4 regions of the Zoogloea sp. JDB1 genome follow, and region 4 is predicted to be linked to each of the others. Evidence: riboswitches for the same ligand, from Rfam matches in the RefSeq annotation. Region 4 holds a riboswitch; each other region holds the start of a gene.
What was found. Region 4 has a riboswitch for cobalamin ahead of AC1PPK_RS22165 (energy-coupling factor ABC transporter permease). Riboswitches for the same ligand answer to the same signal wherever they lie in the genome.
Positions count from the first base shown of each region.

Region 1: it holds a riboswitch for cobalamin, as region 4 does, so the genes downstream of both, AC1PPK_RS17265 (TonB-dependent receptor) here and AC1PPK_RS22165 (energy-coupling factor ABC transporter permease) in region 4, are expected to answer to the same signal.
Region 2: it holds a riboswitch for cobalamin, as region 4 does, so the genes downstream of both, AC1PPK_RS04150 (TonB-dependent receptor domain-containing protein) here and AC1PPK_RS22165 (energy-coupling factor ABC transporter permease) in region 4, are expected to answer to the same signal.
Region 3: it holds a riboswitch for cobalamin, as region 4 does, so the genes downstream of both, AC1PPK_RS17760 (ribonucleoside-diphosphate reductase subunit alpha) here and AC1PPK_RS22165 (energy-coupling factor ABC transporter permease) in region 4, are expected to answer to the same signal.

Region 1 covers NZ_CM161496.1:3,811,606-3,815,609, reverse strand. The annotation lists gene AC1PPK_RS17265 (TonB-dependent receptor) at 1-1,833, opposite strand, end outside; cobalamin riboswitch at 1,957-2,224, opposite strand; gene AC1PPK_RS17260 (methyl-accepting chemotaxis protein) at 2,368-4,004, opposite strand, start outside.
Region 2 covers NZ_CM161496.1:942,799-946,802, forward strand. The annotation lists gene AC1PPK_RS04145 (FecCD family ABC transporter permease) at 1-517, opposite strand, end outside; gene AC1PPK_RS04150 (TonB-dependent receptor domain-containing protein) at 580-2,394, opposite strand; cobalamin riboswitch at 2,527-2,773, opposite strand; gene cobU (bifunctional adenosylcobinamide kinase/adenosylcobinamide-phosphate guanylyltransferase) at 2,876-3,424, shown strand; gene AC1PPK_RS04160 (protease inhibitor I42 family protein) at 3,532-3,840, shown strand; gene cobT (nicotinate-nucleotide--dimethylbenzimidazole phosphoribosyltransferase) at 3,949-4,004, shown strand, end outside.
Region 3 covers NZ_CM161496.1:3,921,130-3,925,133, reverse strand. The annotation lists gene AC1PPK_RS17760 (ribonucleoside-diphosphate reductase subunit alpha) at 1-900, opposite strand, end outside; cobalamin riboswitch at 1,035-1,234, opposite strand; gene AC1PPK_RS17755 (TetR/AcrR family transcriptional regulator) at 1,458-2,186, shown strand; gene AC1PPK_RS17750 (OmpP1/FadL family transporter) at 2,487-3,782, shown strand; gene AC1PPK_RS17745 (3-hydroxyacyl-CoA dehydrogenase/enoyl-CoA hydratase family protein) at 3,844-4,004, shown strand, end outside.
Region 4 covers NZ_CM161496.1:4,887,779-4,891,782, forward strand. The annotation lists gene AC1PPK_RS22150 (NAD(P)/FAD-dependent oxidoreductase) at 1-1,205, shown strand, start outside; gene AC1PPK_RS22155 (hypothetical protein) at 1,246-1,374, shown strand; gene AC1PPK_RS22160 (hypothetical protein) at 1,445-2,389, opposite strand; cobalamin riboswitch at 2,655-2,871, shown strand; gene AC1PPK_RS22165 (energy-coupling factor ABC transporter permease) at 3,061-3,687, shown strand; gene cobM (precorrin-4 C(11)-methyltransferase) at 3,687-4,004, shown strand, end outside.

The sequences.
Region 1 (4,004 bases), 1.1 Mb from region 4:
CACGCCGAGCGAGGCGGCCAACGGAATGGCGTTGGGGACACGCCGTCCGCCATTGGTTTCGTTCCTGAACCGGGCCCTGGAAAGCGCCAGATCGGCATCGACAATGACGCCGGAGAACGGGGTGAAGTAGTTGGACCATTCGATACCGCTGCGCTTCGATGCGCCCTTGGGCTCGGTGACCCCTTCGTCGCCGATGAAGACGAGTTCCGACGCCAGGTCCATCTGCCACACCGACAGGCTGCTGTTCCAGCCGGGCAGCGGCACCATGCGCACGCCGAGCTCGCTGCCTTTCGCCTTGACGATCAGGGGAACTGCGTCGATAGCGCTGCCGTCCTGGGGATTCACCCTGGCGGTGGCTCCACGCGCATCGTTGCTATGAAATCCGTGCCCCCAGTTGGCGTAGAACTCGGTTGGACCCACCAGATTGAAGGGCCCAAAGACCGCGCCCAGTTTCGGGCTGGCCTGGCTGGCGGAGGCGTCGCCGCCGTTCGTCATGTTGTTGGCACCGCCCAGTGCGGTGGATTCGGCACGGATAGCGTCGTAGCGGGCGCCAATGTTGGTGCGGAACCAGGGTAGCCATTGCGTCCTGGCGTCAATGAAGACGCCCGACGCTGTTTCAGTGATCCTGTCTTCGCGAACGGTGTCGGTGCGCTGGCGATTGACCGTGTTGTAGAGGCCGACCTTGCTGATGCGGTCCTGGCGCAGCTGGACGCCGGCGGTGAGCTCGGTATCCCGCAGCGCGGGGCTGAGGAACCAGGTGCGGCGGAGATCGCCCCCCCAGACGACGCGCTGGTCAGCTTGTTCATGCTGGTCGCCGGCGAGGCCGCTGATATAGCCGGAGGGCGCGGAGAACAGATTCAGCCCGTAATCGATCACGTAGGCGTTGGCACGGGTGGCGCTGTTCTCGCCGGTGAGCGCCCATTCGCCGGACAGGCTGTAGCGATGCGTGTGTCCGCCGTCGTTGGGAAGCAGGGTGCCGTAGCGGCCGATTTCGCCACTGGCGATGGCTCTCGCGGGCACGTGTTCGGATGCGGTCCAGTCGGCCTTGTAGAGCATGGCCGTCAGGGCGAAGCCGTTGGCGGCGGTTCCCGACGACAGCCGGAAGACGGCGTTCTGTTTCTCGAGGTTTTCCGGTTGATCCCAGGGGCCATCGTTTCCGGCCACCTCGATCCCCGCCAGCAGGTTGAAGCCGTTGAACTCCGTGCTGCCCGCAGTGAGCAGGCGGCTGTAGTTGTGCTGGCCGACGGTCAGGTCGATGAAGGGGGCAGCCAGCTTCCGCTGGTAGTCGATGCGGGCACTGCCGCTGGTGGCGAAATCACCGTCCTCCGCGCCGTAGACGCCCTTTTTGTACTTCACGGTACTGACCAGCTCGGGAATCAGGAAATTGAGATCCATGTAGCCCTGGCCGTGCGCGTGGCTGACCATGTTGATGGGCATGCCCATGACGTGGGTCGAGAAGTCGCTGCCGTGGTCGAGGTTGAAGCCGCGCAGGAAGTACTGGTTGGCCTTCCCGTCGCCGGAGTGCTGGGTGACGATCATGCCTGGCACGACCTCCATCACTTCGGCAGGGCGAAGCAGCGGCCGGTTCGCCAGTTGCTTCGCGGTGACGGTGCCTTCGCTCGCGGAATCGGCTACTCCTATCAAATCCCTGCTACTGCTGTTGACGGTGACTTCCTGCAGCGTGGGAATACCGGCTGCGAAAGCAGGGAAGGAGCACGTGGAAAGGACGGCCAGCATCAGGGGCCGCATGCGCTGCTTCATCATGAAGATGGCGGCGCGACGGGAGAAGCTGCGGGGCGAGGGAGGGTGGAACTTGCGTTGCGCGTCTGGCATGAGGTCGAACGTCCTGGTGGACCGTCCGCACAGCGAAGACGACAGGCAGTGCCAGAGGCAGTGTGCTTTTGCCGCCCTCTGCACCCCGCAGACGGTCTGTTGCAAGCGCCCCCGGTCTGATCCAGGGACATCGAGCAACAGGCCGGTCTCCGGGCTCGCAAGTGACATCGGACCGATGTCGAGTGCATCGCCTTCCCAAACTCTTCGCGCACGCCGTGTTCGACGTCACGTAGGAGATCAGTGGCTGGCCATCGGGGAGGACGACCGGGATGTACCTGAACTTGCTTACCGTTGCGGGGGCAGCCAAGGCTTTGCAGAAAAACTACGCACCTTGTTCCCGTTTAACCCGGAATGCCATGGCATTCCGGGCACCTGCTGCATGGGATCGCTGAAATTCGAAGTGAATTCAACGAAGCCGCGCATTCTATGCCTTGTTGAAAAACTCTGTCGATATGAGATTTGTATGGTTTGGGCCAAGGCGCCCGGGCGATCAGGTTGATGTCGTGCCCGGATGGTGTCCAATCCGCCAGGATTTCAGACCTTGTACAGCTGTAGTGTGGCGATCTGACGTTGGGCCTGTTCGTCCAGGCTGCGGGCTGTGACGGACGATTGCTCCGCTGCGGCAGCGGCCTCTTCGGCCATCTGTGCGATGCGCTCGATCTGCACGGCGATGTTGTTGCTGGCTGCACCTTGCTCGCGGATTGCGTCCGAAATCTCGGATACGACGTGGGCGGTGTCGCTGGCCGCCGTACCGATTTCCTTGATCGCCTTGTCCGCGTCGTCGGCGCGGGAAACGCTCTGCACCACGAGCGTTTCCGCTGCTTCCATTTCTCGTGCGGCCTGTTCGGAGTGTCGGCGCATGGCCTCGATGGTGGAGGAGATCTCCTGCGTCGAACTGGACGTACGTTCGGCCAGTTTGCGCACTTCGTCAGCCACCACCGCGAAGCCGCGCCCCTGTTCGCCTGCCCGGGCTGCTTCGATTGCCGCATTCAGGGCCAGCAGGTTGGTCTGGTCGGCGACGTCCTTGATGACCTGCACGACCGAGCCAACCCGTTCTCCCTGTGAGCCCAGTTCGCGCAGAGAAGTCGCTGCGGCACTGACCGAGGCGGAAATGCTGCGGATATCACCGATGGTTCTATCGATGGTCGTTGAGCCGGTCTTGGCCATGTTGCCGGATTGATCGGCCAGGGAGTGGGCCTCGTTGGCGCGGTCGCCTACGTGATTGACGCTGACCGTCATTTCCTCGACGGTTGCGGCGATGGCGGAGGAGGCTTCGCTCTGGGTGCCTGCCGCATTTGCGACCTGATCGGATGCAACTGCCATTTCACGGCTTGCATCGGCGACCGACCTTGCACCTTCCGCGAGGCTGCGGAAATTGTCCTGGAGTTTGGAGAGCAATTGGTTGAAGGCTGTTGCGGTTTCACCGATCTCGTCCATGCGCAGCACGGGAGCACGGACCGTGAAATCCTGGCTGTCGTTCACATGAACAATGGTGTCGCGCATGCCGGCGAGACTCGTCCGGAACGAAATGATCAGGAAATACGCCATGATGATGACAATCAGGCAGGCAGCAACAAGGGAGCCAGAGGTCATCCACTGGGCAGTCGCGGCATCGGCTGTGTTCTCGCGGTTCAGTTTGTTGGCGAGCTCATAGTTGTATTCCATGTCCTTTTGGAGCGCATCGCCGGCGGCCCGTGCTTTCTCACGGAGCGTTCCGCGCAAGAAATCCCGAACATCGGCCATGTCGTTGGCGCTGAGCTTGCGGTAATACTCTTCCCTGGTCGAGCGGTAGTCGGCAATTGCCTGAAGCGCCTTGTCCAGCAATTGCTTGTCTGTTTCGTCCGAGATCAACTCGCGACCGTATTTCTGCAACTGGGCATCGAGCTTCTGATCGGCGGCCTGGACCTCCCGGGCAATTTCCTCGCGATGTGCACTATCGACGGCGAGCGCCAGTTGGTAGGTGCCAAAGCGGCTGGCCGTGAGGCTGCTGCGCGCTTCGAGCAGGGTGTGCACACTCGGAAAGGTATTGACCTGAACGTAATCGAAGCGGGCATTGGCCTGCCGCAACTGCCAGATCCCCAGGAAGCCGACGAGAATCAGCGTGAACAGGGCTGTGCCCAAGGCGGCCATAAGGCGTTGCGTCAGTTTCATGATCACTCCAGAGGAACCAT
Region 2 (4,004 bases), 1.7 Mb from region 4:
GGCCTTCGGGGGCCAGGCTCAGCATCAGCGCCACTGCCGCGCCGCAGCCGGAAGCGACGATGACTCCGGTGAGCAGCAGGCGGGTCTGCGTCCACGAACCGTCGCCGTGGGCGAGGCCGAAGACCAGCAGCGTGGCGCCGAGGGCGCCGATGAAGGCGCCGGTGTCGATCCATCCGGCCGTCGCTCCGGCCAGGATCGTGCCCAGGGCGCCAACCGCCGCCCCACCGGAAATGCCCAGCACGTAGGGGTCGGCCAACGGGTTGCGCAGCAGCACCTGCATCAGCGCACCGGCCAGCGCCAGCAGGCCGCCGCAGGCGAAGGCGGCGATGGCACGGGGCAGGCGCAGTTGGCGGACGATGTCCGCCTCCATGCTGCCTTCACCGCTGCCCAGCGCTGCCAGCAGATCGTGCCCGGACACCGGCATGGCGCCGGCCGACAGGGACCAGGCGAAGGCCGCCAGCGCCGTCGCCATCAGGCCGGCGATGACCAGCCGGGCGCGCATGCGCATGTTGCGCATGCTCACCGGTTGATGTCGGGCGGCGGCGTGCCCGTCGGCCATGGTCCCTCCGTGCATGGGGCTTATTTCGGTGCGTAGCGTACGCCGAAGAAGACGTTGGCGCCGGCCGTCTTGAAGCCCCAGGCGGTTTCGTACTGCTTGTCGAGGATGTTGTTGGCCCGTGCCTCGAGGCCCAGCTCCTTGCTCAGCGCGTACTTGGCGAAGGCGTTCACCAGCCCGTAGCCGCCCATCGGGTTGACCTCGCTGGTGCGGTCGTAGCGGCCGCCGGAGCCTTGCCATTCGGCGCCCACGGTGAGGGCCGCGAAGCTGCGGCTGATCGCTAGGTTGCCGGTCTTGTTGGCGCGGCGCTGCAGGCGTTTGCCGGTGTCGAGGTCCTTCGGATCGAGGAAGTCGATGTTGGCGACGATGTCGAAGCCGGCGAGCTGGCCGCCGTAGCCCAGGCTGATGCCTTCGAGGCGGGCGCTGCCGACGTTCTGCGGGATGAAGTTCTGGTCGTTGATGATCAGGTTGGTGATGCGATTGCGGAAGTAGGTGGCGCTGACGCTCTGCCCGTGCTGTTCCCACAGCAGGCCGACTTCCTTGTTGTAGGCGCTTTCCGGCTTCAGATTCACGTTGCCGTAGCCGGGGTAGTACAGCTCGTTGAAGGTCGGCGCACGGAAGGCGTTGCCGATGCTGCCCTGCACACGCAGCGTCGGCAGGATCTGGTAGCCGTAGCCGGCGTAGCCGGTGGTCTTGCCGCCGAACTGGCTGTTGTCGTCGTGGCGGGCGTTGAGCTGGACCTTGTGCGGGCCGAAGCCGGCGGTCCACCCGAGCAGGGCCGAGTTGATCGAGCGGCCGACGTCGAAGGTGTCCTGGTTGACGGCCTTCTGGTGCAGGTTCTCGTAGGCGGCGAGCAGGGTACCGATCGGCAGGCGGATGTCGTTCTGCCACATGAATTGCTGCTGGGTGGTCTTGATCGACGCGCCACTGGGGGCGTAGGACGCGAAGTCCTTCGAATCGTCGACGGACTGGCCGAAGCGAACGGTGCTGGTCCAGACGTCGCTGAGGCGGTTGCGGCTGTACAGGTTCCAGACGTTCTGCACGTCGTCGTTGAAGTTGTCGAAGCCGAGGCCCGAGTCATAGTGGTTACGGCTGGTGGCGTAGAGGATTGAGCCGCCGACTTCATGGCCATCTGCCACGCGGTAGCTCAGCTTGGCCGACAGGTTGCTGTTGCGGTACGGATCCTTGTCCGGGTTGTAGTAGTAGGGCTGCTTGGTCTTGCTGTAGATGGCGCTGTAGCCGTCGCTCTCGGCGTAGCCACCGCGCACCGAGTAGGACAGCTTGTCGGTGCCGCCGGACACGCCGGCAGAGGTTTCGCGGGTGCCGTAGCTGCCGACGCCGACGAAGGCGTCCACCTTCGGCGCGCCTTCGCCCTTGCGCGTGAAGATCTGGATCACGCCGCCGATCGCGTCGGCGCCGTACAGTGCGGAAGCCGGGCCGCGGACGATTTCGATGCGTTCGATCTGCGACAGCGGGATGTCCTGCCAGCTCGGCGAGCCGAGAGTGGCGGAGCCGAGGCGCATGCCGTCCACGACCAGCAGGGTCTGGCGCGGGCTGGCGCCGCGAATGAAGATGTCGGTGGCCTTGCCGGGGCCGCCGCTGGAAGCCATCTGGATGCCGGGCTGGCGGGCCAGCAGTTCCGGCAGCGAGAAGGTCGAGCCGGCGCGTTCGATCTGCTCGCGCTCGATGACGGTCACGTCGGCGAGGGACTCGTCGGCACGCTGGGCCTGACGGGTCGCGGTAACGACAACCGTGGGTTGTTCGGCGGGGGCAGCCAGAGCGATGGCGGGGAAGGCGGAGGCGACCGCCAGGGCAGCTGTGGAAAGTCGGATGATCATCTGTCAGGTTCTCCCGGACCCGGTGGCGTCCCCGCCGACTCGGGTGGATTGCGTGTGGAAGCGCAGGGGAGGTACCGCAGAAGGCCGGACAGGATCACGGCCGCGCGCGTTGCCACCACCCCGTGGCACTTCCGCTGTTGTGTGATCGAGGCCGGTATCCGGGCTCGCAAGCCGAGCCGGTGCGGCACAATGCCGACCGGACAGGACGCATCGCCTTCCCAGACCCGACGGGCCCAGTGGCTATGTGATGCGCCTTGCGCTTGCTTACCGTTGCGGGGGCAGCACAGGCCTTGCGGCTTCCTTGGAAGCACGCGCACCTGTTTCCCGTTTAACTCCTGACCTGGACGGCCGCTGGAGCACCTGGAGCACGCGTATCGCCGGACCGATTCGGCCCTGTGGCGACAACGGCGGCGATAATAGCACCAAAATCAGTCACTTCCCGAATTGGGTTGACGTGAGCGTCAATCCGCTGGAGCCTCTTATGTCATCCGAATTGATCCTGGGCGGTGCCCGTTCCGGCAAGAGCCGCCATGCCGAGCAGGCTGCCGCCGCCAGCGGCCTGGCCGTGCATGTGATCGTTACCGCCGAGGCGCTGGACGAGGAAATGTGTGTGCGCATCGCACGCCACCAGGCCGACCGGCCGGCCGGCTGGAATGTCGTCGAAGCGCCCCGCGCGTTGGCGGCGGCACTGCAGGCGACGACAGCGCCGGAGCGCTGTGTGGTTGTCGATTGCCTGACCCTGTGGCTGGCCAACCTGCTCGACGGGGCCGAGAACCTGCCGTCGGCCGCCGGTGCCGAGCTGCTGCCGGCCTTCGCCCGCGAGCGTGCGGCGTTGCTCGAGCTGATTCCGCAGTTGCCGGGGAAAGTGATCTTCGTCGCCAATGAGGTGGGTCTCGGCCTGGTGCCGGAGAGTCCGCTGGGCCGCCTGTTCCGCGACGAGGCCGGGCGTCTCAATCAGGCCGTGGCGGCCCTGTGCGGGCGGGTGATTTTCGTCGCCGCGGGCCTGCCGCTGGTCCTCAAGGGGACCTGAAGGGCGGGTGGTAATAGGTCACAGTTCGGCGATGTCCCGCCACATAGCGGCCGCTGCTTGCTGCACGGCACCATCGATCCCTCAAAAAAACAAAAGGGATCCACACCATGAGCACTCAACGCCTTGCCAGCAACGTCGGGCAGATCTGCCGCATTGCGCTGCCGTCCTACCCGGGCAGCGGCGCTACCTGGTACGTGGATGGCGCCAACGGCGCGGTCCGCGTATGCCTCGAGGAAAGCCAGGCGACGGTCGCGCAGCGGCGCGACGGCAGTCAGGTTTTTTCGGTAATAGGCGAAGTCGCTGGCGACTACGAACTGCGTTTCGTGCTAAAGCGCGCGTGGGAGCGCGAGGTGCGCAACAGCCGCCGGGTCGTCCTGCAGGTCCGTTCGCTGGGCGGGCAAAGCCGCGCCAATTAAGGCTTTGCGGCCGCCCGGCGGATGTCGCGGGGCGGCCCTCCAGGGGCGCTGGCGCTTGAACAAATGATTTGGGCGTCCTAGCATCCGCGGCCTCGACACCGTCCGCAGATGCGTCCCATGACCTACGCCATCGTCCGTCCCGACCAGTCTCTCGCCCCCGCGCT
Region 3 (4,004 bases), 970 kb from region 4:
CTCGATGCGGCGGCCGTCCTCGTGCAGGAAATAGCGGTCGTAGAGGGTCTGCAGGCCCAGGTAGCCGAACTGCAGGTCGCGTTCTGGGCGCAGGGCGGCGGTGAGGCGGGCCAGGTCGAAGTCGGCCAGGCGCGGGTCGAGCAGCCCGGCGGCGATCCCGCGGCCGACGAATTCCGGCAGCTGCTCGGCGTACAGCCCGGCCAACGCATCCAGTTGCACGCCGTGGCCCAGCACCTCCCGCGCCAGGCTGACCAGCAGCAGGCGCGCGGTGGCCTGGTTGTAGCCGGGTTCGCGCTCGATCAGCCCGCGGGCGGAGAGGATCAGGGCCTGGTCCACGTCGGCGAGGGGCACCCCGTCGTAGAGGTTGCGGAGGGCGTGATCGAGGATGGTCTGGGGGCTGACGCCATCGCCCAGGCCGGCGCAGGCTGCCCGGCAGTTGGCCAGCAGGCGGGCGGTGTCGAGGGGGATGCGGCGCTCGCCGTCCAGCACGTGGAGGACAGTCGCGGTGGCGGCGTCGACCGGCACGGAGGCCCGTTCCGCCGACCGGCGCTCCCGGTACAGCACATAGGCGCGGGCCACGTCGTGCTCGCCGGAGCGCATCAGGGCCAGTTCGACCTGATCCTGGATGTCCTCGATGGACACCGTGCCGCCGTCCGGCAGGCGGCGGGTGAGGGCGCGCAGCACGGTGTCGGTGAGGCGGCCGACGATCTCGCGGACGCGGGACGAGGCGGCGCTGGCGTTGCCTTCCACGGCGAGGAAGGCCTTGGTCATGGCCACGGCGATCTTGTCGGCGTTGAAGGCGACGACGGCCCCGTTGCGGCGGATGACCTGCAGCGCGGCGACGGCGGATTCATGGCTGCCGGCGTGGCTCGGCGGGGATTTCAGGATGGCGGTCTGCAAAGCGGGTTCTCCGTGTCCGGGGGGCGGAGAGCCGAGGGCGCTGCCTTTGCACGATGGCGGGAATCCGGCAGGGCGGCCCACTACGCAACGGCGGCAAGACTCCTCGTTTCAGGGACACCCCGCCCCAAAAGCGCAAAAAGGATTGGGCCATGGCAGGTCTCCTGACTCTCGGGTCCGCGTGTCGTGCCGGCCTTCCCGGAGCGCATCCAGTGGCTGTGGGGGCACGAAACTCGCCGATTACAGTTGCGGGGGCAGTGCCGGCATTGAGACCGTGGTCTCGCACCGGCTTCCCTTTTCATCCCCTTGCGGGGAACCAATGACGGGGCGGAGTGTAGGCGGCGGCTGGTGGGGATGTCAATGCGTTGATCGGCTATTTAGTGATTGAGGTGATTTATGGATCAACCAATAGTAGGTCTTGGTTCTGGGGGTATCGCTGGGTGAGCGCACCTGATCCTCCATGGGGATGCAGGCGTTACGGCCGATGGATGTGCGGGGGGACACCTGCTTGCTGTTCGTGGCGCTGACTCCGGTGCTTGCATCCACGTAAGGATCACTTTATGTTCAAACGACTGTACGAGGACGGAGTATCAGAAGTGGCTGCACCGAAAGCTGTCGAAACCCCCAATGCGGACACCCGCGAACGAATTCTCGATGCGGCCGAGCGCCTCTTCATGGCGAACGGCTACGAAGGGACGTCGATGCGCCAGATCACCAGCGGGGCAGGCGTCAACCTGGCAGCGGTGAATTACCACTTCGGCTCCAAGGAGTCCCTGATGCAGGAGGTCTTCCGCCGGCGGCTCGACTGGCTCAACGATGAGCGCATGCGCATCCTCGACGCGCTGGAGCGGGAATCGGCGGGCAAGCCGTTGAAGCCGTCGCAGATCGTGGATGGTTTTTTCGGGACGCTGCTGCGCCTGGCCGACAACGAGGCCCGCGGCGGCATGACTTTCCTGCGCCTGCTCGGGCGAACCCTCACCGAGCCCACCGAGTTCATCCATACCTTTCTCGCCCGCGAATACCGGACCGTCGTCGAGCGCTACAAGGAAGCGCTGTTCAAGGCGCTGCCGGATGTGCCCAAGGCCGAGATCGTCTGGCGCTTCCACTTCATGCTCGGCGCCACCTCGTTCGCGATCGCCGGCATCGACGCGTTGCGCGTCGTGACGGACTGGCAGATCGAGGACGAGGCTGAGATGGACCGCTTCGACAGGCTGCTGCCGCGCCTGATGTCCTTCCTGCTCGGTGGCCTGCGGGCGCCGTTGCCGCAGTTTGGGGGCGTTGCGGATTGACTGAGCCTGGGTCCCGGCGTGATGTTTTGTGCAGCTGGGACCTGCAGCGGAGCGGGCGAACGCCTTTGAGAAGGGCGGCCCACCATCCTTTCCCTGACACCCTTGTCTGTGCAGGCACACAAAAAAGACTTGCCGGCTCGAAGTAGCATCCTTATTATTAAACGAACGTTTGAACTACAGTTGGCTGGAAAAGCCTTGAGGTCGCAAGGCTGTTTTTTTGCCATGAAATTAAAACGAACGTTTGCGCAATTTGGTTTCGATGTTCTTGCTTATTACAAAAGTACAGAAGGAGACGACTCGATGCGAAACATGGTGCAGCCCCGCCTGATCCCCTGCCTCCTGACAGGGCTGGCATTTTCCGGTGCAGCAACGGCCGCCGGCTTCCAGCTCATGGAGCAGAACGGCTCGGGCCTTGGGACGGCCTATGCCGGCCAAGCCGCAGTTGCGGAGGATGCCAGCACGATCTATTTCAATCCGGCCGGAATGACGCTGCTGTCGGGCACCCACAACTTCAGCGCGGTGACGACGGTGATCAACCGCAGCACGCGTTTCACGAATGAGGGAACCACGCCGATGCCGGTCATCAATCCACTGACCGGTGCCCCCACCGGCGCCTTCCATGCAGTCGGCGATTCGGGCGGCAACGGCGGCGGTGCGCACCTGGTGCCGGCGATCTACTACGCCTATGCCTTGTCGCCCGACTGGCGGCTGGGCCTCGGGATAGGGCCGACCTTCGCCGACGAGACGGAATACGACAGCACCTTCGCCGGACGTTTCTCCGGTCAGAAGACCCGCATTCGCCACATCAACGTCAATCCCTCCGTCGCCTACCGGGTCAATGAGCAACTGTCCCTCGGCTTCGGCGTCGATTACGTCGACAGCAAGATCGAATTCACGCAGGCGACACCCTATGTCGGTGCACCGGTCGGGCGGCTGAAAGGGGACGGTCGGGCCTGGGGCTACAACGCCGGCCTGATGTACCAGTTCGATCCGGCAACCCGGCTGGGCGTGAGCTACCGCTCCAAGGTCAAGGTCGACCTCGACGGCACGCAGACCGTCACCGGCCTGATCGATCGGTCGATCACCGCCTCCATCGAAACGCCGGACACCTTGTCCGTCGCGCTGCACCACAAACTTGACGAGCGCTGGACCCTGCTGGGCGATTACACCTGGACCGGCTGGAGCAGTCTGCAGGCCCTTGCGCCCAAGGTGGCTGCCAGCGGCGCATCGGCCACGGCACCGCTCCGCTATAACTTCAAGGACACTTGGCGAGTTGGCGTCGGCGCCACCTGGCAGTACAACCAGGACTGGAAGCTGCGTGCCGGCACCGCGTACGACAAGAATCCAATTCCGGACGACGCAAGCCGCACGATGACCGTACCCGACGCAGACCGCATCTGGTTGGCCTTCGGTGCCAAGTGGACTGTTGCGCCCAAGACCAGCCTCGACTTCGGCTACGCCCACCTGTTTCTCAAGGACACCCACACGGCGCGGGCGGTCACGAACACCGCCGAGACGGTGACGCTGCAGACCGTGCGCGGCAAATTTGAAAACAGTGTCGATCTGCTTTCCATCCAGCTGAACTACGGCTTCTGATCCACGATGACGATTTATATTACCCTTAATGCATAATTCTGATCACCAAAGGAGACAGCCCTTGAACAAGTTGATCGTAAGAAAGGCGGCGGTTCTCGGCGCCGGCGTGATGGGTGCGCAGATCGCCGCCTACCTCGCCAATGCCGATGTGCCCGTCGTGCTGTTCGACCTCCCTTCCAAGGACGGCGACAAAAGCGCGGTCGTAAGGAAAGCCCTCGACGG
Region 4 (4,004 bases):
CCCAGGACACCTGGGGCCTGTGGCGCAAGAACACCCTCAACCCGGAGTCGAACGTGCAGTTCGGCGAAGGCGGTGCCGGCACCTTCTCGGACGGCAAGCTGTACAGCCAGATCAAGGACCCCAAGCACTACGGCCGCAAGGTCCTCACTGAGTTCGTCAAGGCCGGCGCACCGGAGGAGATCCTCTACGTCTCCAAGCCCCACATCGGCACCTTCAGGCTGGTCGGTATGGTCGAAACCATGCGCGCCGAGATCACCGAGCTCGGCGGCGAGATCCGCTTCCAGCAGCGCGTCACCGATCTGATCGTCGAGGACGGCCAGGTGCGCGGCGTGCGCACCTCCACCGGCGACGAGCTGCGCAGCGACCACGTGGTGCTGGCCCTCGGCCACAGCGCCCGCGACACCTTCGAGATGCTGCACGCCAAGGGCGTCTTCATGGAAGCCAAGCCCTTCTCGGTGGGCTTCCGCATCGAGCATCCGCAATCACTGATCGACAAGGCCCGCCTCGGACCCCACGCCGGCCATCCGCTGCTCGGCGCCGCCGACTACAAGCTGGTGCATCACGCCTCCAACGGCCGCGCGGTATACAGCTTCTGTATGTGCCCGGGCGGCACGGTGGTGGCCGCCACGTCGGAACCGAACCGCGTCGTCACCAACGGCATGAGCCAGTATTCGCGCAACGAGCGCAACGCCAACGCGGGCATCGTGGTCAGCATCGATCCCGAGAAGGATTACCCCGGCGGCCCGCTGGCCGGCATCGAGTTCCAGCGCAAGCTGGAGAGCCATGCCTTCGTGCTCGGCGGCGGCACCTACGAAGCCCCAGCTCAGCTGGTCGGCGACTTCCTGCGCGGCAAGGCCTCCACCGCGCTGGGCGGCGTCGAGCCGTCCTACAAGCCGGGCGTGCTGCTCGGCGATCTGGCCACGGCGCTGCCCGACTACGCGATCACCGCGATGCGCGAGGCTATCCCGGCCTTCGACCGCCAGATCCGCGGCTTCAACATGTACGACGCGGTGCTCACCGGCGTCGAGACGCGCACCTCGTCACCGCTACGCATCACCCGCGGCGAGGATCTGCAGAGCCTTAACACCAAGGGCCTCTACCCGGCCGGCGAAGGTGCCGGCTACGCGGGCGGCATCCTGTCGGCCGGCGTGGACGGCATCCGGGTCGCGGAAGCCGTCGCCGCCAGCCTGCTCCAGCAGGGCTGAACCCGAACGTAGCGGCGGCCAACCGCTACTGCTGCGCGCGATGATCTCCAACCTGGTGGACAACGCCTTGCGCTACACGCCTGCCGGTGGCGTCATGACGGTGCAGGTGAATGTTCAGGCAGACGATGCCGGCGCGCCGCCGATGGCCCCGCCTGCGCGTGGAGGATGACAGCCCGGGTGCAGCCGACCGGCCGGGGCTGGCCGTCACCGTGCGCCTGCCCCTCACCGCCTCGGCGGACTCAGCGCACGACGAATGAACGGAAGCTGTTTTCCTTGCCGAGGACGAGCCGACCGAACTCGTCCAGCAGCTCAGGGCCGATGGCGTCCGCCGGCACGCGACAGGAGGCAAAGCCGAAGCGCTCCAGGTTGCGCGACTCGATGACTACCTGGCGGTTCTCGAAGTCGGCCCGCCACACCACCTGCACGCTGATCTCGTCGCTCACCGTGAAAGTGCCGAGCTCCAGCTCACGCTGGCGATTGCGCCGCTCGACGCATTCGAAACGCAACCCGAGGTCGAACAGCATCTGGCGCAGGCGTTCGACCGCATGGCCGGCACGCTCGATGATGCGCACACCGCCGCCCTTCAGCGTGTAGCCGAAGGTCACCCTCTCGATGCGGCCGCCATCGCTCTCGGCCTGAGTACGGAAATCTGCGAAACCCTCCAGCCAAGCCAGGTTGCGAAACGCATCGTCGGCATTCAGGAAAATGTAATTGCGCGCCACCTGGGGCTTGAGATAGTTGAGCTGGGTGCTCAGGTCGTGGAAATATTCGAAAGCCGCGCGCAAGCGCCGGTCCAGGCTGGTCTTGGCAGCGTCGACCCGTTCGAACGCATCTTCGACGGCCCGCTGGCGGGTCTCCACCTCACCGCGCAACTGGTCCAGCAGACCGCCGCTCCGCACCGTAGGCAGCGGCTCCTCGTCCTTTTGAACGGCAGCTGCCTGGCCCGCCAGGCGCACCGGCGGGAAGTCGTTGCCCGGGACCTCGTGATAGGTCTCCCTCGAACGGGGCAGGCCGGTGTAGCGGGAGTCGATCTCCTGCACGCGTTTGCGCGCTGCCTCAAGGTCAAAGGAATTGATGTCGGCGAGCAGGGCCTCGGCCTCCGCATCCAGGGCGTCGGCATTCGTGTCCTCGCATCGACTCCGGTCCCTGTCAGAACAAGCGTCAGGAAGAGAAGACGAGGCCATGCCGCGGCCGGGCGGGAAAAAGGGATCGGGTTGCACGGCAGTCAAGACACCACGGGATATTGATCCGCTGGAGGGACCGGGGTTATTACAGATGCAAGTATTCCGCTGCCTGCGGGCTGGGTCAATCCCGGAATGGTGCGGGATTACCCTCCAATCCCTGTGAAAAATTCCCAGTCCCGGAAATTCTATCCCCGAAACGGGCAAAACCCAGCATCGATCCCTGCCTGCCGCCAGGGAAGCTTGCGCGCGTAAAGAACATACAGTTAGACTCCGCGCCGTTACGGGTGCCGACCCCGCGTCTGCGGGAAAGGTGAAACGGGAAGTCCGGTGACGTCGGGAGCATGCTCTCCCCGACCATTCCGGCGCAGCCCCCGCTGCTGTAAGCCTGACGAATCTGCTCTACGCCACTGGGTTTTTCCCGGGAAGGTTGGCAGACGAGAATGAAGGCGAGCCAGAAGACCGGCCTGTGACGATTGGGTGTGGTACCGGCCCCGGGGTGTGGGCAGATCCGACCGATGGGCTTGCCCAGACCCGTTGCCGTCCTGTTCCCTCCGCTGTTTCCCGGAACCGTCGCCGCCACAGGTCCGCACCCGCCTGGTCTGTATGCGTTTGTTCTGCACATCCCCGTTGCCCTGCCGCACTTCGTTCAATCGACACGAAGGAAAGCAAACATGCACATCGAACCGGGGTACGTCGCCAGTGCCAAGATCGTCGCCGCCAACGCCGCCGCCGTGGCGCTGCTCGGCAGCCAGTCCGTCCACCTCCTCAAGCAACCGCAGCTGATCGTCCGCACGCTCATCGCCGGCGTCTTCTTCACGCTGTTCATGCAGGCCTTCCACCTGAAGGTTGGCCCGTCCGAGCTGCACTTCCTCGGCGCCATGCCGATCTACCTGTCCCTCGGCTTCGTACCGGCCTTGTTCGGCTTCGCCATTGGCCTGCTGGCCCAAGGGCTGATCTTCGAGCCGACCGACCTGGTGCACCTGGGCGTCAATACCCTGTCCCTCGCCGTGCCGCTGATGGTCGTGCATGCCACCTTCGGCCAGCGCCTCGCCAAGCTGGATGTACGCAGCATCCTCAAGCTCGACGCCGCCTTCTACAGCGGCGTGACGCTGATGGTCGGCTTCTGGCTCGCCATCGGTGAAGTCGCCACGCCCTTCTCCGCCTGGCTCGCCTTCGCTTCGTCCTACGCCGCCATCGTGATGGTCGAGCCGATCTTCACGCTGCTGGCCCTGCAGGCCATCGGCCGCCGCCAGGACAACCCGGTGGTGCGCTTCTGCTTCGCCGCGAAGGCTGCCTGATGGCCGGCAAGGTCTGGTTCGTGGGCGCCGGTCCGGGCGACCCGGAGCTGCTCACCGTGAAGGGCCGCCGCCTGCTCGAAGAAGCCGGCGCGATCCTCTTCGCCGGCTCGCTGGTCGATCAGGCGGCGACGCTGTTCGCGCCGCCCGGCTGCGAGATCCGCGACTCCAAGGACATGACGCTGGAAGAGATGAGCGCCTGGCTCCTCGACCAGACCGCCCGCCACGCCACCGTGGTGCGCCTGCAGACCGGCGACCCCGGCCTGTACGGAGCGCTGGTGGAGATGACCCGCCCGCTCACCGCCGCCGGTATCGAATGG